Regions from separate parts of the Bacillus luti genome, predicted to be linked through region 1. Evidence: riboswitches for the same ligand, from Rfam matches in the RefSeq annotation. Region 1 holds a riboswitch; the other holds the start of a gene.
The links. Region 1 has a riboswitch for magnesium ahead of EUC40_RS18065 (P-type ATPase actuator domain-containing protein). Riboswitches for the same ligand answer to the same signal wherever they lie in the genome.

Region 1 (8,285 bases):
TATTCTTACCGCTACAAAATCCGCTAATACAGTATTAGCTAATATTGATGAAACCATTGCATATACAGTCTTTATTCAAAATAACGGATCCACTACAACTAACTCCATCTTTTTTACAGATACTATAGAAGATGGAACAGTATTTATTCCGGGAAGTGTAATAGTTAACAATACTGTGCTTCCTGCAGCAGATCCTAATATCGGCTTTTCCATTCCTAATATTATGTCAGGTCAAGCGACTACAATAACGTTTCAAGTTTCCGTTACGAATTTACCTACCGTAAATCCAACGCCTAATACTGCAAACATCGTCTACGATTTTATTTTCAATCCTGACTTTGCACCAATTCAAAAATCTACTACTTCCAATACTACTTTCGTTCAAATTAATGATGCTGATATCGTTTCACTTAAAACTGTTGATTTGACCTCTGTAACAATTGGTGACATTTTAACTTATACAACAACTTTAACGAACACAGGAAATACGGATGCTACTGCTGTTATATTTACAGATAATATACCTGATGGAACAACCTTTATTAACGGTAGCGTGTTAGTAAATAATATTCCTCAACTTAACGCCAATCCAAGTGCTGGTATACTTGTAGGAACAATTGCTCCTAACATTTCTATCCCAGTCACATTCTCTGTTACCGTCGTAGATTTTCCGGCTAGCAGTCGCATTCAAAATCAATCAACTTCTCGTTATACGATAAATAGTGAAGAACAAGTATCGACTAGTAATATTACCTTAACTGAAGTCATTTCTGCCAATGTAATTGCGACCAAAACTACACCTATCCAATACGCTGACCTACAAACTATCATCCCTTATACAATTTCCATCACAAACAATGGGAATATACAAGTAGAAAACATTATCGTTACAGATATCATCTCAGCAAATACGAGCTTTATAGAGAACAGTGTTATTGTGAATGGAAACGCTCGTCCAAATGACAATCCACTTAGCGGTATACCAATTGATAACATTCCGCCTAATACGACAGCAACTATTCTATTCCAAGTACGGGTTACTTCGATTCCGCAAACAAATCCAATCTCTAACACGAGTACAATTGAATATCAATACACGGTACCGAATCGACCACCTATTACCGAAACTATCATTTCGTCTGCTGCCACAACAGCAATTAATCACGCGAATTTGAGTAGTAATAAAGTTGTTGACCTTGCATTTGCAACAGTCGGTGATACGTTAACATATACGATTACACTAAATCAAACTGGTAATGTTTCAGCAAATGATGTAGTTATTCAGGATACTATTCCTCAAGGTACTACGTTTATAGAAAATAGCGTTATTGTAAACGGAGAAACTCTTCCGGGAGTTAATCCAGTAAGCGGTATACCAATTGGCACTATAATTGTTGGTGGAGATGCTATCGCTTCATTCCAAGTTTCTGTGACTTCTATCCCAACACCAAATGAACTCAACAACAATGCAATTACTACCTTTAACTATATAGTCAACCCAAATAGCGCACCTGTTACGAATACAACTACAACAAATACCGTCACAACTACTGTCCAAAATGATAATGTCATTGCCATAAAATCTGTTGATGTAACGAATGCCTTACCTGGTCAAACTTTAACGTATACAATTACGATTACGAATAGCGGTAATATAACGATTGAAGATCTTCTTGTCATAGACACCGTACCAGTAGATACAACCTTCGTTACTGGTAGTGTTACGATTAACGGAATCAATCAGCCTAATGCAAATCCCGAAAACGGTATTACGTTAGACAATCTTGTTCCAAATAAAGCTGTTATTATTACGTTCCAAGTCGCAATATCTGCTTCTACTCTTCAATCCGCAATAAATAACGATGCCTCTATTTCTTATGCTGTTACCATTGATCCAAACGAACCACCTATTACAATTACAAAGCAAACAAATATTGTTACAACGACAATCGTTGACCCAATGGTTATCATTGAAAAAACTGCTGACAAATCTATCGTCGTTATAGGAGATAGTATTACATTCACATTAAAGATAGTTAATCATTCTCCAATTCCTACAATGAATACTTCCGTTTTAGATATCATTCCAGCGGGTACAACATTTATAGAAAATAGCGTAACAATTAACGGTACCCAAATCCCTAATATTCGTCCAGACACTGGTATGAATATCGGCTCTTTACCTGCAGATTCAGTAGCAACGATAACATTTAAAGTTCTTGTAACTTCTATTCCTTCAAACAGTACAATTATAAATTCTGCAACAGTTACAGCCGCTTTCCAATTGACACCACAGGATCCAATTATTACTCTCATCGTTAATTCAAATATTGTCCGCATACCAGTTCAATTTATTACTGCAGCAGTAATAAAAAATGCTTCTGTCAGCTCAGCTTATTTAAATCAATATTTTGATTATACGGTTCAAATTACAAATACTTCTAACATTTCACTTATAAACGTTTCTTTACAAGACACCATTCCAGCAGATTTACAATTTATGAATGAAACTGTCATGATTAATGGTGAGCACGCTCCACTAGCAAATCCGAATGTCGGTTTCCTAATCGCTACTCATTTGGAACCAAATGAAACAATTATCGTGTTATTCACAGTACAAGTGATAAACCCGCCTGTTAATAATGAATTTAAAAACAGTGCAAATGTTTCTTTACAACTTCAAACCACTCCTACAGATCCACCAATTATCGTAACCATTACAAGTAATGAAAACGTCGTCACCTTTATTCCAGAAAATCCAGATGAAACACTTCCAAATTTAAATTGCTTCTTTGACGGGGAACGCTTTATACGCATTACTCCTCGGAATATACGAAATTACTTTTGGATTTGGTGGCGGTAATCAAAAAAGAAAAAGCTTGTAGTTTGGATACTCTCCAAACTACAAGCTTTTTTCACGAACAAAATGATAATACTCAATTGCTAGTAGCGCTATATGCTACGTGTCGTTTCTCAATCCGATCTTCAATTTCTTTCATATTTTCCTTATTCGTTAGTAGGGATTGTTTATTTTCTATTAATAATTGTTTAAAGGATTTTCTCATTTTTTTTCGCATTTTCATTTTCCTCCTTGGGGGATGGTTTATATAAAGTGAAACTTTAATCAGTGGGGGTTTTCTTCATCCCCCACTGATTATTAGTTGAACCAATCGGACTTTTATGGGCAGTTGATCCCCCATCTAAATTTTGTGCTTTTGCTAAATTTTGAGGCGGGGGTCTTACTGCCCATTAAAGCGGGATAAAAGATAAAGAATTATCTGTGTGTTCTTATAATAATTGATTGTTGTGAATTCCATTTGAACTTCATATGAAAATTCCGTTTATTTTCTGACAACTTTGTGAACAAAAAAGAAAGACCGATTAAAAATATTTAATCGGCCTTTCTACTTCTTATAACATATTTATTAATATTTCAGGTCTTCCCCAATTCATTTCTTCACAAACGAATCTAAGTTTTTCTTCATCCATTGTGTGTAATCCTTCTTCTAGTGAACATGAAATAGGAACTTCACAATGAATTTGTGCTAATTGTAATGAAATATTTAAGTTCTCTAAATCACTCTCAATTTTTGTACGCTGTGCTTTCGTTAATGAGGCTACGTTTTCTAGTACAGCTGATACTGTTCCGTGCTCTTGAATAAGCTTATACGCTGTTTTTTCACCGATACCTTTTACGCCAGGATAATTATCACTCGTATCCCCCATGAACGCTTTCGCATGAACGATTTGCCATGGTTCCACACCTTTTTCTTCCATGATTTTCTCTGGTGTGTAATACTCGTAATTTCCGATTCCTTTACGCAAGAGCATAACTTTAACGTTCTTATCAACAAGTTGAAGTAAATCTGTATCACCTGTTAAAATATAAACTTCCGCTTCATTGCAGTATTGTTTTGCAAGCGTACCGATACAATCATCTGCTTCATATCCTTTCATACCGATGACCGGAATAGATAATTTAGCAGTCATTTCTTGTACTAAATCAAATTGCGGAATTAATTCTTCTGGCGGCGCTGCACGATTTGCTTTATAATTTGAGAACGATTCTGTTCTAAATGTCGTACTTCCCATATCCCAGCATGTTACGATATGTGTCGGTTCAATTGCTTGCATAGCTGTTAATAAATGTTTCATATAACCATGAATCCCGTTCGTCGGGGTACCATCTTGTCGTTTCATAAATTGTCCGTAGACACTTGTTGCATAAAAAGCACGAAATAATAGTGCCATACCATCAACTAATAATACCTTTTTCATAATCCCTCTCCTACCAAAAAATAATAACCCCACGTTATGACGTAAGGTTATATAAATAGATTACCATTCTACGTTGTTCAACTTTGTCTATTATACATTGTTTTTGTATATTTAGCATCATTTACACATTAAGACGTTCTACTACAACAAGTATGAAGAATTCCTGCATACGTATTTTTCCCAGTCGAAACAACTACAGCCTTTGCATTTCCACCAACAATATATGTCCCTTTGAAACACACGTTTTCAAGTTCAAGTGGATTGTAGTCTTTCATTCGTTTTAAAGGAATAAATCGCTTACGCTCAAGATGATAGCAACTTTCAAATTTCTCAACACTTGCATCATTTCCTGTTAGCACAGATTCATTTACTAATAAATCATTCGCATAAATGATACGTACATCTGCTGGTACTGTATCACCTTCTGAAAGAAAAATCATATCGCCAGGAACAAGCTCTTGTACTGGCAAATTCATCATTTTCAATTCACCATTTAAACCTGTTACACTTGAACATTCTACTCGAGACACAGTAATTTTTTCACATTGTAATCCATCACGCACATGTTGTTTTGAAAGACCTGGAATCATTCCACTTAGCTTTATCATTACTTCTGCAATACGTGCTCTTTTTGAAATCAATTCATTTCGACCGTATACTTGAATACGTTTTTGTGCTTCTTTCATGGATAGGCCGTCTCGAGTTGTTTTAAAATACGCAAATACAGATTTCACATCTCTTGTTGCGATTTCAATTAATAAATCTTTATTTTTTTGAAGCATTGTTTGTTCTTTCATTGATTTTTTACTTAGTTTATATGATGTGTTACCCACAGTTTTGTTTGCATATAACATATTATCGTCTCCTCCTTTACAACATAGGAAGAAACGCTTTGTTTCTCAATTTATCCACTTTATCGTGAAAGTGTTTAGCGCTTAAATATGTAAATAAACGCTACATTATGATAAATATAGAGGGAGGAACAAGTCGTTTCCTGCCTACATCATATATTTTTGATTTGAAGTATATGGGTAACGGAACCGAGTCAGAATTCGACATGCTCCTCACCTCCTCGTTTATTTTTATAGTTTATACTATGAAATTACTCATAGATTGGTAACAAAAAAGACCCCTACTCTTAAGAGAGTAGGGGTCTTTACATACACAAATAAGCGATTTCTAATATCATTAGAAATCTACAGACCTCTCCCTCGTCGAGTTTTAGCACTGTATAGCATAGGTACATTACCAGCTACGTTAAGAAAAACCTTAATTCGATCATTCCTGTTGACCCATTGGCGTCTCTCGACATTTTTGGGCAGTAGCATTTCTCTATACAGGAGCCTCACCTAACAGAGACTTATTTTCATTACATAGAAAATGTTACTCTTATTTAAAATAGATGTCAACAGTAGCCTATAATTTTTTCGAAAGGGATGATGAAACTACATATAAACTAACGTAAAATTTTTAATACGTTATACAACCCGCAATTACAATCCCAATTGCAAGCGATAAAAACATAAGAAAAAGGCCGACTGCTTGATTATCTTCTTCGAGGCTTTTGTTTATATTAAAGCGTGGTGTAAGCCACTCAGCTAAATAAAAGACAATAATTTGAGCCAAGATCCCAACTGCTCCCCATGAAACCATATCAAGCAGTGAAATGGAATTAGCTGCTGTCGAATATAAAACAATTGCTAGCCCAAGTAATCTTCCTCCAAGCACATAGCTTACCGCCTTATTTCCTTGAGCCATTAACTTAAATTCCTTTACTTTCGTTGTCACTTCCATCAAAAAAAGACCAATTCCTAAAAGTCCGAGTGTTACTGCTAAATATAATAAAAAATTAAGCATTTTTTTCCTCCTTTTTCATACCTATTGGTAAATAGTACGATTCATTCCCCGTAATTTTTTCCCCAGCGCGAATACCGATACTACTCGCTTTTCCAGCGATTAAAAACGAACCAAACACATACGATAATTTCTCCATCCCTTTTTCAGTTTCTAAAAATATGACTGGAAGTTCTGTATATTTTTGAAATATCGGAAGTGACGATTTATATGTTTGATGTACATTTTGAATCATAATATTTTTTTCCTTATCACGAATCGTAATTGTGTCTCCTTCTCTACCAAATGAAGGCTTTTGAACGAAAGAACCTTTTCCTAAAAATAAATCTGGTTCTAAATATGTAGGTAACATATATTCTTTAATCCACTGTTGTTCCTCACGTGTATAAAAAGCCCCTGCTTCTGCTAATCCCCAAATAAGACACTGAATTGATTTTGGCTGAAGTAAAAATGCTGACAAAGGATTTATAATAAAAAGCTTTCCCGCTTTTACAAGTTGCAGCAGTTCCACACCTACTAAATCTCCTGTTTCAGGATCTTGATCCTCAACTAAATCTTCTATCGGATATGTTTGGCGATATAAAACATCAATCTGCACTCCATCCCTATCCACTAAAGCATCCTTTGTAATTCTAAGTTCTGACATCGGCACTACTTTATTTTCAACATGGCATAGCTGACTCAAATACACCGTCGTATTCCAATCCTCTATATGTTCGTGATGTGCTGTAAAAACAACATTTGGATTGTCTATTCCCTTTATTGCTTCCATTACGGCTTTTGTAACACCAGAAGAAAGTAATCGTTCTTGACCCAAGTTTGGATCATCATAGCCTAATTCTTCACAAATTTCCCCATTCATTTGAAAGCACTCCATAATAAAAGTTGGTGTATCGCTGTTAAATTCAAGCATTTTAATTTGGTTATCGCCCGTTAAGACGAAATCAAATCGTGAAATAACAGATTCAGGATACAGCCCTTTTATTCTAATAAAAGGTAGGCTTGCAGGTGGAAAACCAAACTCTAGAAGTTGCTCATCAGATAAACTCCGAAGAATTCTAGCAGTCTTAAAAAATATTTTCCCCATTCGTTCAGTTGCTAATTGTATTTGTTTCACAGCTTTTTCTGTTATTGAAAAAACATGAAACAAACTATACTCACTCTCATATAAATCCGACCAAAAATTCGGATATTTCACATAAAATTCTTTTCGTTTCTTTATGTATTGCGACATATTTTATCCTCCGAATCCACCCTTCGAACCACTTCCAATTCCCCCTTTAAACTCCGCAGACGATTGATACGACTTAAACGCTGATGAATTTTTGAAAGTGGATTTATTTTTATAGTATGTTCCCCCATAAAAGTAATGTCCTCGATAACCTGAACTACTATCATCACACTGCCATACCCCAAGTTCATCATCCCAATCCCAATCTGAACAACTATTATCATTCGGTTCGGGGGGAACATCTTGTGCGCAGCCAAATAAGGTGCCCGTCATTAAAGACGTTAACACACCGCCTACTAGCCATTTCGTTTTTGTCACCTTCGCACTCCCCTTTATAAAATATATTTCTATTATATAAGAAGCCATGATAAAGTAGAAGAAAAAGGAAGAAGAGGGATAGAATGCGCTTAGAATATCGGCTCAACGATGAAACAAACGGGTACCCTGCTTTATGGAACTACGCAAATATTTCTAACTCTGAAATCATCGCACGCATGACTTGTGAATATTTTATAAAAGAGAAAAATACATATGTTGTTACTGCAACTTCAGTAGATCCAGATGGAACGGCAGTTATATATATTCAAAAAGAAGTTTTTGCAAATGATCCTTCAGATCCTACATACTCCCATATAGGTTTTGAAATTAGAGAGCTCAGAGAAACGAGCTCAAGCATAGTTGATAGTAAAGATGTATGGAACTATGAAGAACTTTTACCATCCCTTCATTCAGATATTATATATATTCAGCGAGACGGCATACATATGGAGTTCGCCTTAGATTCAAGAGAGATCGATGAAGACAGAAAGTGCTATATTTATTATGGAAACTTCACAGGTGAATCCAGATAATATCGACATTTTTATGCAACAAAAAAACCTTACGTATAAAACGTAAGGTTTTTATATAGCCCCACATATGC
Region 2 (8,285 bases), 2.4 Mb from region 1:
TTTTTAGCAAAAACAGCTTCTGATATGAAAAAGCCTCTAGGTATTACCGTACTTCGAAAACGTAATATTCCAGAAATGATTTGGCCACTTCCCGTGGAAGCGATGCATGGGATTGGCGAAAAAACAGCTGAAAAATTAAATGAAATTCATATACATACAATTGAACAGTTGGCAAAGGGAGATGAGCATATCATTCGTGCTAAAATCGGCAAGCATGGTGTTGATTTACAAAAGCGTGCGAAAGGTACGGATGATAGAGAAGTTGATCCCAGTCAAATGGGACAGCATAAAAGTGTCGGCAATTCGATGACTTTTTCAAAGGATATGGATGAAGAGAAAGAGTTACTTGATATGTTAGAACGGTTATCAAAATCAGTAAGTAAAAGATTACAAAAGCGAACTCTTGTCAGCTATAATATTCAAATTATGATTAAATACCATGATAGGCGGACAGTAACACGGAGTAAGCAATTGAAAAATGCAATTTGGGAAGAACGAGATATTTTTCAGGCAGCATCTCGTTTATGGAAGCAACATTGGGATGGAGATTCCGTTCGTTTACTAGGTGTTACAGCTACTGAAATAGAGTGGAAGACAGAATCAGTGAAACAATTAGATCTGTTTTCATTTGAAGAAGATGCGAAAGAAGAGCCGCTACTTGCTGTCATCGATCAAATTAATGATAAATATGGAATGCCTCTTTTACAACGAGGTAGTCAACTATTACGTAAGCAAGAGAAGTCGTTTCAGCAAAAGTTAGAAAATAAGTTTATGTAGAAGGTGACACGAATATAAAGCTTTCTTTTACTCATGTCCCCTTTTTTTACGGGTTAACTCGCTTCTAAATCTAATGAGGTCTTCCATCCAGCTGCAGTAACACCAGACTCTAATAGCATTCTACTTACTATCTTTTCAATTAAGACAGCTGCATTTGTCTTGCAATGTAATGTAGCTTGTATATACACTTTTTGATTAGAGTCTACATCTTCACTATACAATTCTTTTAAACCGAGACCTTCTGAACTTACCATATGCATAAGTAAAAAACGAATATGTGCTTCATTTTCTTCTGAACAAGTAAGAGAAAGGAAGTAGTTTGTTTGTTCAGGTGATTCTTCTTTTGATTTCTTATTCATAAAGAGAGCGATTGGGCGAAGGAGTATATTTGCTAATAAAACGCCGGCTGCACCTAATATAGCTGCAACGAGAAAACCAGCACCTGTAAGAGTACCAACAGCGGCTGCACACCATAGGGTAGCCGCAGTATTAAGTCCTCTAATACTAAAGCCATCGCGGATAATAACGCCGCCTCCTAAAAAACCAATCCCACTGACGACTTGAGCGGCAATACGTGAGGGGCTAGCATCGTGATCAAGCATGACGGATAATAAAACAAATATACAGGCACCAAGTGATACGAGAGCATTTGTCCTTAATCCAGCCATCCTGTGTCTCCATTGCCGTTCCATTCCGATGCAAGCACCTACAATAATTGCAATAAATAATCTTAATATAATGTCATACCATACCATCATGGTCACCTCCATACATATAAGTCCAAGTTATGTTTTTGAGAATGAGCGGGTAGTACCCGCTCATTCTCATCTTTATCCCGCATTAACGGGCAGTAAGATCCCTACCTCAAAATTAAGCGAAAATAAAGCAGTTAGGAGGGGAACAACTGCCCATAAAAGCCCGATTGGTGTGGGCTAATAATCAGTGGGGATGAAAAACCCCCCCACTGATTAAAGCTTCACTTTATAACCAGCTATGAAACTTTTTAATATAAACTTTTTTTAGGAGCTGTGTTAAGAAAGCATAGCCTAATAGTATTCCTACTAACCAAGGGAAATAGCTAAGTGGTAATGCTTGTAATCCAACGGCTGCTCCGAGTGGTGAGAATGGAATGTAAATGCCAATTGCCATAATACAAGCGGTTAATAAAAGAACCGGTGCAGATGCAGTACTTTGAATGAATGGAATTTTCTGTGTTCTTATCATATGAACAATTAAAGTTTGTGTTAGTAATCCAACGACAAACCACCCGGATTGGAATAATGATTGTTCGCTAGCTGTATTTGCACCGAAGACGTTCCACATAACTACATATGTGATAATGTCAAATATGGAACTAATGGGACCGATGCAAATAATGAAGTTCCGTAAGTTTGCGGTATCCCATTTTCTTGGTTTTTCTAAAAACTCTTTATCCATTTTGTCCCATGGAATAGACAGTTGTGAAATATCATAAAGCAAGTTTTGAATTAAAAGGTGAATGGCAAGCATCGGCAAGAAGGGAATGAAGGCACTTGCTACTAACACACTAAATACATTTCCGAAGTTAGAGCTTGCTGTCATTTTAATATATTTCAAAATATTCCCGAATGTAGTGCGTCCTTCTAAAATACCCGCTTCTAATATCATTAAACTTTTTTCAAGTAGAATAATATCGGAAGATTCTTTTGCGATATCAGTTGCAGTGTCAACACATATTCCAACATCAGCCTCACGCAAAGCTACGGCATCGTTAATGCCATCTCCCATATAACCTACAGTGTGTCCGTTTCCTTGTAATACTCGTATAATGCGAGATTTTTGCATTGGATTTAGTTTAGCAAATACAGTTGTTTCTTCGGCTAGTTTTGCTAATGCTTTATCAGGTAAAGCATCGATTTCGTAACCAAGAACAGGCTCGCCGATACTTAATCCAACTTCTTTACAAACTTTTTTTGTCACGATTTCGTTATCGCCAGTTAAAATTTTTACTTGTACACCATGTTTTTGTAATGCTTGAATTGCCGCAGATGCAGATGGTTTCGGTGGATCTAAAAAGCCAATATATCCAGCGAGAATCATATCATTTTCATCTTGTACGACGTATTCTTTATTATTTGTTGGTCTATCTTTTTTATAAGCTACAGCAATAACACGCATACCTTCACTATTCAATGTCTCACTTAGTTGTTTTACATTTAAGCACATGTCATCGCTAAGAGAAACAATTTTGCCATCTACTTCAGTGTAGTTGCAAATAGATAAAATTTCTTCTACTGCCCCTTTACAAACCATTGTATGTTCACCTGAATTGTTTTTCACAATGACAGACATACGCCGACGCGCAAAATCAAATGGAATTTCATCTAGTTTTTGAAAAACGGATGGATCAAATTTTTGGTTTTCTTCTGTATGTTTCATAACGGCTTTATCTATTAAATTTTTCAATCCTGTTTGATAGAAGCTATTTAAATAGGCAAAGTACAATACACGATTACATGTATTACCGTTAGGATCTAAGTGCCTGACAAGTACAACTTTATCTTCTGTTAAAGTTCCCGTTTTATCTGTACAAAGAATATTCATAGCCCCTAAATTTTGAATAGAATTTAGCTGTTTGACAATTACTTTTTGCTTAGACATGTTAACCGCACCTTTAGCTAAATTAGCAGTTACAATCATTGGTAACATTTCAGGTGTGAGACCAACAGCAATAGCGATAGCGAAGAAGAAAGCCTCTTGCCAATCCCCTTTTGTGAATCCGTTAATGAGAAGAACGATAGGTGCCATGATAAGCATGAATGTAATTAAGAGCCAGCTTACTTTATTTACACCTTTATCAAAGCTTGTTTCTACGCGCTTACCGATTACTTTATTTGCTAAAGAGCCGAAATACGTATCGGTACTTGTTGAGATGACAACAGCTTTTGCGCTACCACTTACAATATTTGTCCCCATGAAGCAAAGGTTTTCCATTTCGAGTGGATTGTAATTTTTTTTCGTGCTTTTCGGTAATAGATGTTTATTTTCTGTATGGTAGCAGTTTTCGTATTTTTCAACTGGAAGTGCTTCGCCTGTTAAAGAAGATTGATTTACAAATAAGTCTTTAGCCGATACAATACGCACATCAGCCGGAACGATATCACCGGCTGAAAGTGAAATAATATCGCCAGGTACAAGTTCTTCAATTGGAATTTCCGTTGTATCATTTTGCTTTAAATTCATTAGGTGTTTTGTTTCGTGTAAAAATCCATCTATTCTAAAGACGCTCGCCGTTGTTCGAACCATTGCTTTTAACTGATCCGCAGCTTTTTGGGAACGAAATTCTTGTAAAAAGCGAATCGTCGCACTTAGCATTACCATCACAGATACAACAAGGGTTCCTTGTATGTCATCTGTGAAAAAAGAGAGTGCACCTAGAGCTAATAAAACAAAAATAAACGGATTTTTAAATGCTAATAGAAATTGAACGTACCAAGGCGATGTTTTATTATGAGCGATTTCATTCGGTCCATATAAAGAAAGTCTACGAGACGCTTCTAGTTTAGAGAGTCCATCTTCTGTTGTTTCTAAAATTTGTAAAGTGTTGTTTACATCTTGTGTTGCGATTTCCACCAGTAATCCATTATTTGTTTTCATACAATCTTGATCGTATGAATGCTTTGTTTCTTGTTTTTGTAAATTTAACATTGGTAGTTCCTCCTTTTTCATGAAGGAGGAAACAAGCTGTTACTCGACTATTTAAAATTAGGAGGAACAGTTTCTTTCCTACCTACATGGTGAAATATTAACGTAAAACATATGGGTATCTGGGCCGAATCATCAATTGCCAACTGTTCCTCACCTCCGTACAATTTAGTAGTTTCTGAATATGCTATGTTTGTTTCATAGTAAGGTGCATATATACGTAAAAAGACCTTTACTCAAAACGAGTAAAGGTCTAAATTCGCAGTTAAAAGAGTCCACAACAAATACTGTTAGTAAACATAGATAAAAACAGTTTTTGTGTATGACAAAATTCACGCACCTCTCCCTCGTTGAGTTTTAGCACTGTATAGCATAGGTACTGAAACCAGCTACGTTAAAAAAGGCCTTCATTCCGACCTTTCCTGTTGACCCATTGGCGTCTCTCGACATTTTTGGGCAGCAGCGTTTCTCTATACAGGAGCCTCACCTAACAGAGACCGTATTCAATTACATGTTGAATGTTAGCACTGAAATTTTATAGTGTCAATATATTTTTTGAAAAATCAAACAGGTTTATGGTGGCTATATAGTAGGAAATAAGAGGAGTTTTTTGAAATGAAGTTGGAAAATAAATACTGTAATGAGCATAAATAAAAAGCACTGATTACAGTGCTTTTTATTATAGATTATGAGATTGTAGCATTTTCAAAAATAACAATCTCTGAACGATTTGTTGTTGAAACGCGTTGTGCGTAATATGTTAAAGCTGAAGAAATATAAGTTGGCAACGTCTCATTTGTATGGGATGTTGTATATTCATGGATTAATTCTTTTAAAGTCGTCCATTCTAATTGTGCTGGGTGATCAGACACGAAAGAACTTACCCAGCGATCAAATGAAGATGAAAAATCAGTTTGTAAACGAAATACTTCTTTCATAATAAAACGCTCCCTTAAAATGTAGTATATTTATTTTAGCATAAAACACGAACAATTACTAAGTTTTTTGATCATAATGTTCGTGTTATATAGTTGTCTAGATGATTGGTTATGTAAATTCAATTTGCCATTTGAAATAACATTCCGTAAGATGAGAGATAGATTATATAAAGAGCTGGAGGAAAGAAAGTGGAATTTGTATTTTTAGGAACTGGTGCAGGTGTTCCTTCAAAAGGAAGGAATGTTTCAGCAATTGCTTTGCAGTTGTTAGAAGAACGAGGACAGACTTGGTTATTTGACTGTGGCGAGGCGACACAACATCAAATATTACATACATCTGTACGCCCACGCCGCATTGAAAAAATATTTATTACCCATTTACATGGTGATCATATTTTTGGATTGCCTGGTTTATTAGGTAGTCGTTCGTTTCAAGGAGGGACTACACCATTAACGGTATATGGACCAAAAGGAATTAAACAATTTATTGAAGTAGCATTATCGGTAAGTACAACACATGTCAAATATCCACTTGAAGTTGTTGAGATAGAGGAAGAAGGCACCGTGTTTGAAGATAATGAGTTCTATGTAGAAACGAAAAGATTGTCGCATGGCATTGAATGTCTCGGATACCGTATTGTAGAGAAAGATATACAGGGAGCACTTTTAGTCGATAAGCTCTTAGAAATGGGTGTGAAACCAGGTCCAATTTTTAAACGTTTAAAAGATGGGGAAGTAGTTGAATTAGAGAATGGGACAATGCTAAATGGAAAAGATTTTATCGGTCCGTCTCAAAAAGGGAGAATTATTACCATTTTAGGTGATACACGATATTGCGAAGCAAGTAGAGAGCTAGCACAAGACGCCGATGTACTTGTTCATGAGGCAACTTTCGCAGCAGAAGATGAACAACAAGCGTATGATTATTTTCATTCTACATCTAAGCAGGCTGCGAGTATTGCACTTCAAGCAAATGCGAAACGATTAATATTGACTCATATTAGTTCTCGTTATCAAGGCGATACATATAAGAAATTATTGGAAGAAGCAAGGGAAGTATTTTCTAATACGGAAATAGCAGCGGATTTGAAATCATTCCCAGTAGGAAGATAATAATTTCAATAAAAAAAATGGTGACTTATGTTTACCATTTTTTTATTTTCAAAAAAATGAGTAAGAAACTGTTATCATTTTATAGTTATACTTGTATAATACAGAAGTTTATAATGCCTTGAATATATAGGGTAAAAATACGAAATACCGATTGTTTAGAAAAACTGTTACACAAGAAGATGTACGTACAAGTAATACAAATGAGAAAATAAGATTTTTATTCAGAAATTTTAAAATTCAATAAAAGTAAGCGTTTTATAAAAAACAAGCTATAATGAGGGCACATTATAATTTATTTGAAATACCATTTTTAAAAGAGGTTGGACAATCAGTGGGTAGTCTAGAAGGCATAGTTGTATTTAGTGAGAGGTGTATCTCCTGTTTATGCTATGATTGTAGAGGCTTCTGTGTTAAACTTTGGATTGCTACCAGGCTTAATTGCTGGTTATCTTATATCATTTTAAATGAAAGTAATGCTATGGTATCAGGTATTATTTTAGGATATATTGGTTCACCTTTATTCAAAAACTATCCAATTCGTATAGCGGGGCAAATTCGTGATACGGCTGGAAAAGCAATAGATGCGGTAGCTTAATAGAATGGTAAAAAATTTTCATAGAGGTTTAGGGGGAATTCTGATGAAGTATCGCTCGGTATTTGATATTATTGGTCCGGTTATGATTGGTCCATCAAGTTCACATACAGCAGGGGCAGCAAGAATGGGGCAAGTTGCTCGCCAACTGTTTCGTCATGAACCAGAGAGGGTTAGTATTTCATTATACGGATCATTTGCAAAAACGTATCGTGGGCACGGTACGGATGTGGCGTTAATTGGTGGAATACTTGGATTTGAAACAGATGATTTACGTATTCCAGATGCATTAGACATTGCAAAAGAGCGCGAAATTGAAGTGGAGTTTATTGAAGAAGATGCAAATGCACCTCACCCAAATACAGCGAGAATTCGTTTGTATAAAGGAGAGGAAGAAATTGAAGTTGTTGCATGTTCTATTGGTGGTGGTAAAATCGAAGTGGTAGAGTTAAATGGCTTTGATCTACAATTATCAGGAACGAGCCCAGCACTTCTTATTGTAAATAACGATCGCTTTGGTGCTATTGCATCAGTAGCTTCAATCCTTGCGAAACATGAGATTAACATTAGTACAATGAGTGTTTCTCGTAAAGAAAAAGGAAGAAGAGCACTTATGGTCATCGAAACAGATGAACTGTTAGCAGATGAAGTGATTGAAGAAATAAAAGCGGAACAAAATATATGTCAAGTAACTATTATGGATTAATTGCAGGGGGGACACACCATGTTTCGGAACGCAGCGGAACTAGTGGCGCAAGCTAAAGAACAAAATGTGAAAATCGCAGAAATTATGATTCAATGTGAAATGGAAACTAGAAGTATTTCACGTGAAGAAGTAATTGCTGGTATGGAAAAAAACTTAGTCGTGATGGAACAAGCGGTAGAACGAGGTATTCGTGGCGTAAAATCACCAACTGGTTTAACTGGCGGAGACGCTGTAAAAGTTCAAACGTATATGAACAGTGGAAAAGGCTTATCTGGAGATACGATTTTAGATGCAGTGAGTAAAGCTGTTGCAACAAATGAAGTAAACGCAGCGATGGGAATCATTTGTGCAACACCAACAGCAGGATCTGCTGGAACAGTACCAGGTGTACTGTTTGCTCTAAGAGAAAAATTGCAGCCTACACGTGAAGAAATGATTGAATTCTTATTTACAGCAGGAGCTTTCGGGATGGTTG

Region 2: it holds a riboswitch for magnesium, as region 1 does, so the genes downstream of both, mgtA (magnesium-translocating P-type ATPase) here and EUC40_RS18065 (P-type ATPase actuator domain-containing protein) in region 1, are expected to answer to the same signal.

The regions. Positions count from the first base shown of each region.
Region 1 is NZ_CP040336.1:3,570,646-3,578,930, forward strand. It holds gene EUC40_RS18050 (DUF7507 domain-containing protein) at 1-2,863, shown strand, start outside; gene EUC40_RS18055 (FbpB family small basic protein) at 2,937-3,077, opposite strand; gene EUC40_RS18060 (5'-3' exonuclease) at 3,412-4,278, opposite strand; gene EUC40_RS18065 (P-type ATPase actuator domain-containing protein) at 4,407-5,132, opposite strand; M-box (ykoK) riboswitch at 5,479-5,642, opposite strand; gene EUC40_RS18070 (DUF350 domain-containing protein) at 5,749-6,135, opposite strand; gene EUC40_RS18075 (glutathionylspermidine synthase family protein) at 6,128-7,366, opposite strand; gene EUC40_RS18080 (hypothetical protein) at 7,370-7,681, opposite strand; gene EUC40_RS18085 (hypothetical protein) at 7,765-8,214, shown strand; RNA gene ssrS (6S RNA) at 8,269-8,285, opposite strand, start outside.
Region 2 is NZ_CP040336.1:1,214,086-1,222,370, forward strand. It holds gene EUC40_RS06335 (DNA polymerase IV) at 1-777, shown strand, start outside; gene EUC40_RS06340 (MgtC/SapB family protein) at 831-1,532, opposite strand; gene mgtA (magnesium-translocating P-type ATPase) at 1,759-4,464, opposite strand; M-box (ykoK) riboswitch at 4,796-4,963, opposite strand; gene EUC40_RS06350 (DUF3932 family protein) at 5,148-5,399, opposite strand; gene rnz (ribonuclease Z) at 5,589-6,512, shown strand; gene sdaAB (L-serine ammonia-lyase, iron-sulfur-dependent subunit beta) at 7,151-7,810, shown strand; gene sdaAA (L-serine ammonia-lyase, iron-sulfur-dependent, subunit alpha) at 7,829-8,285, shown strand, end outside.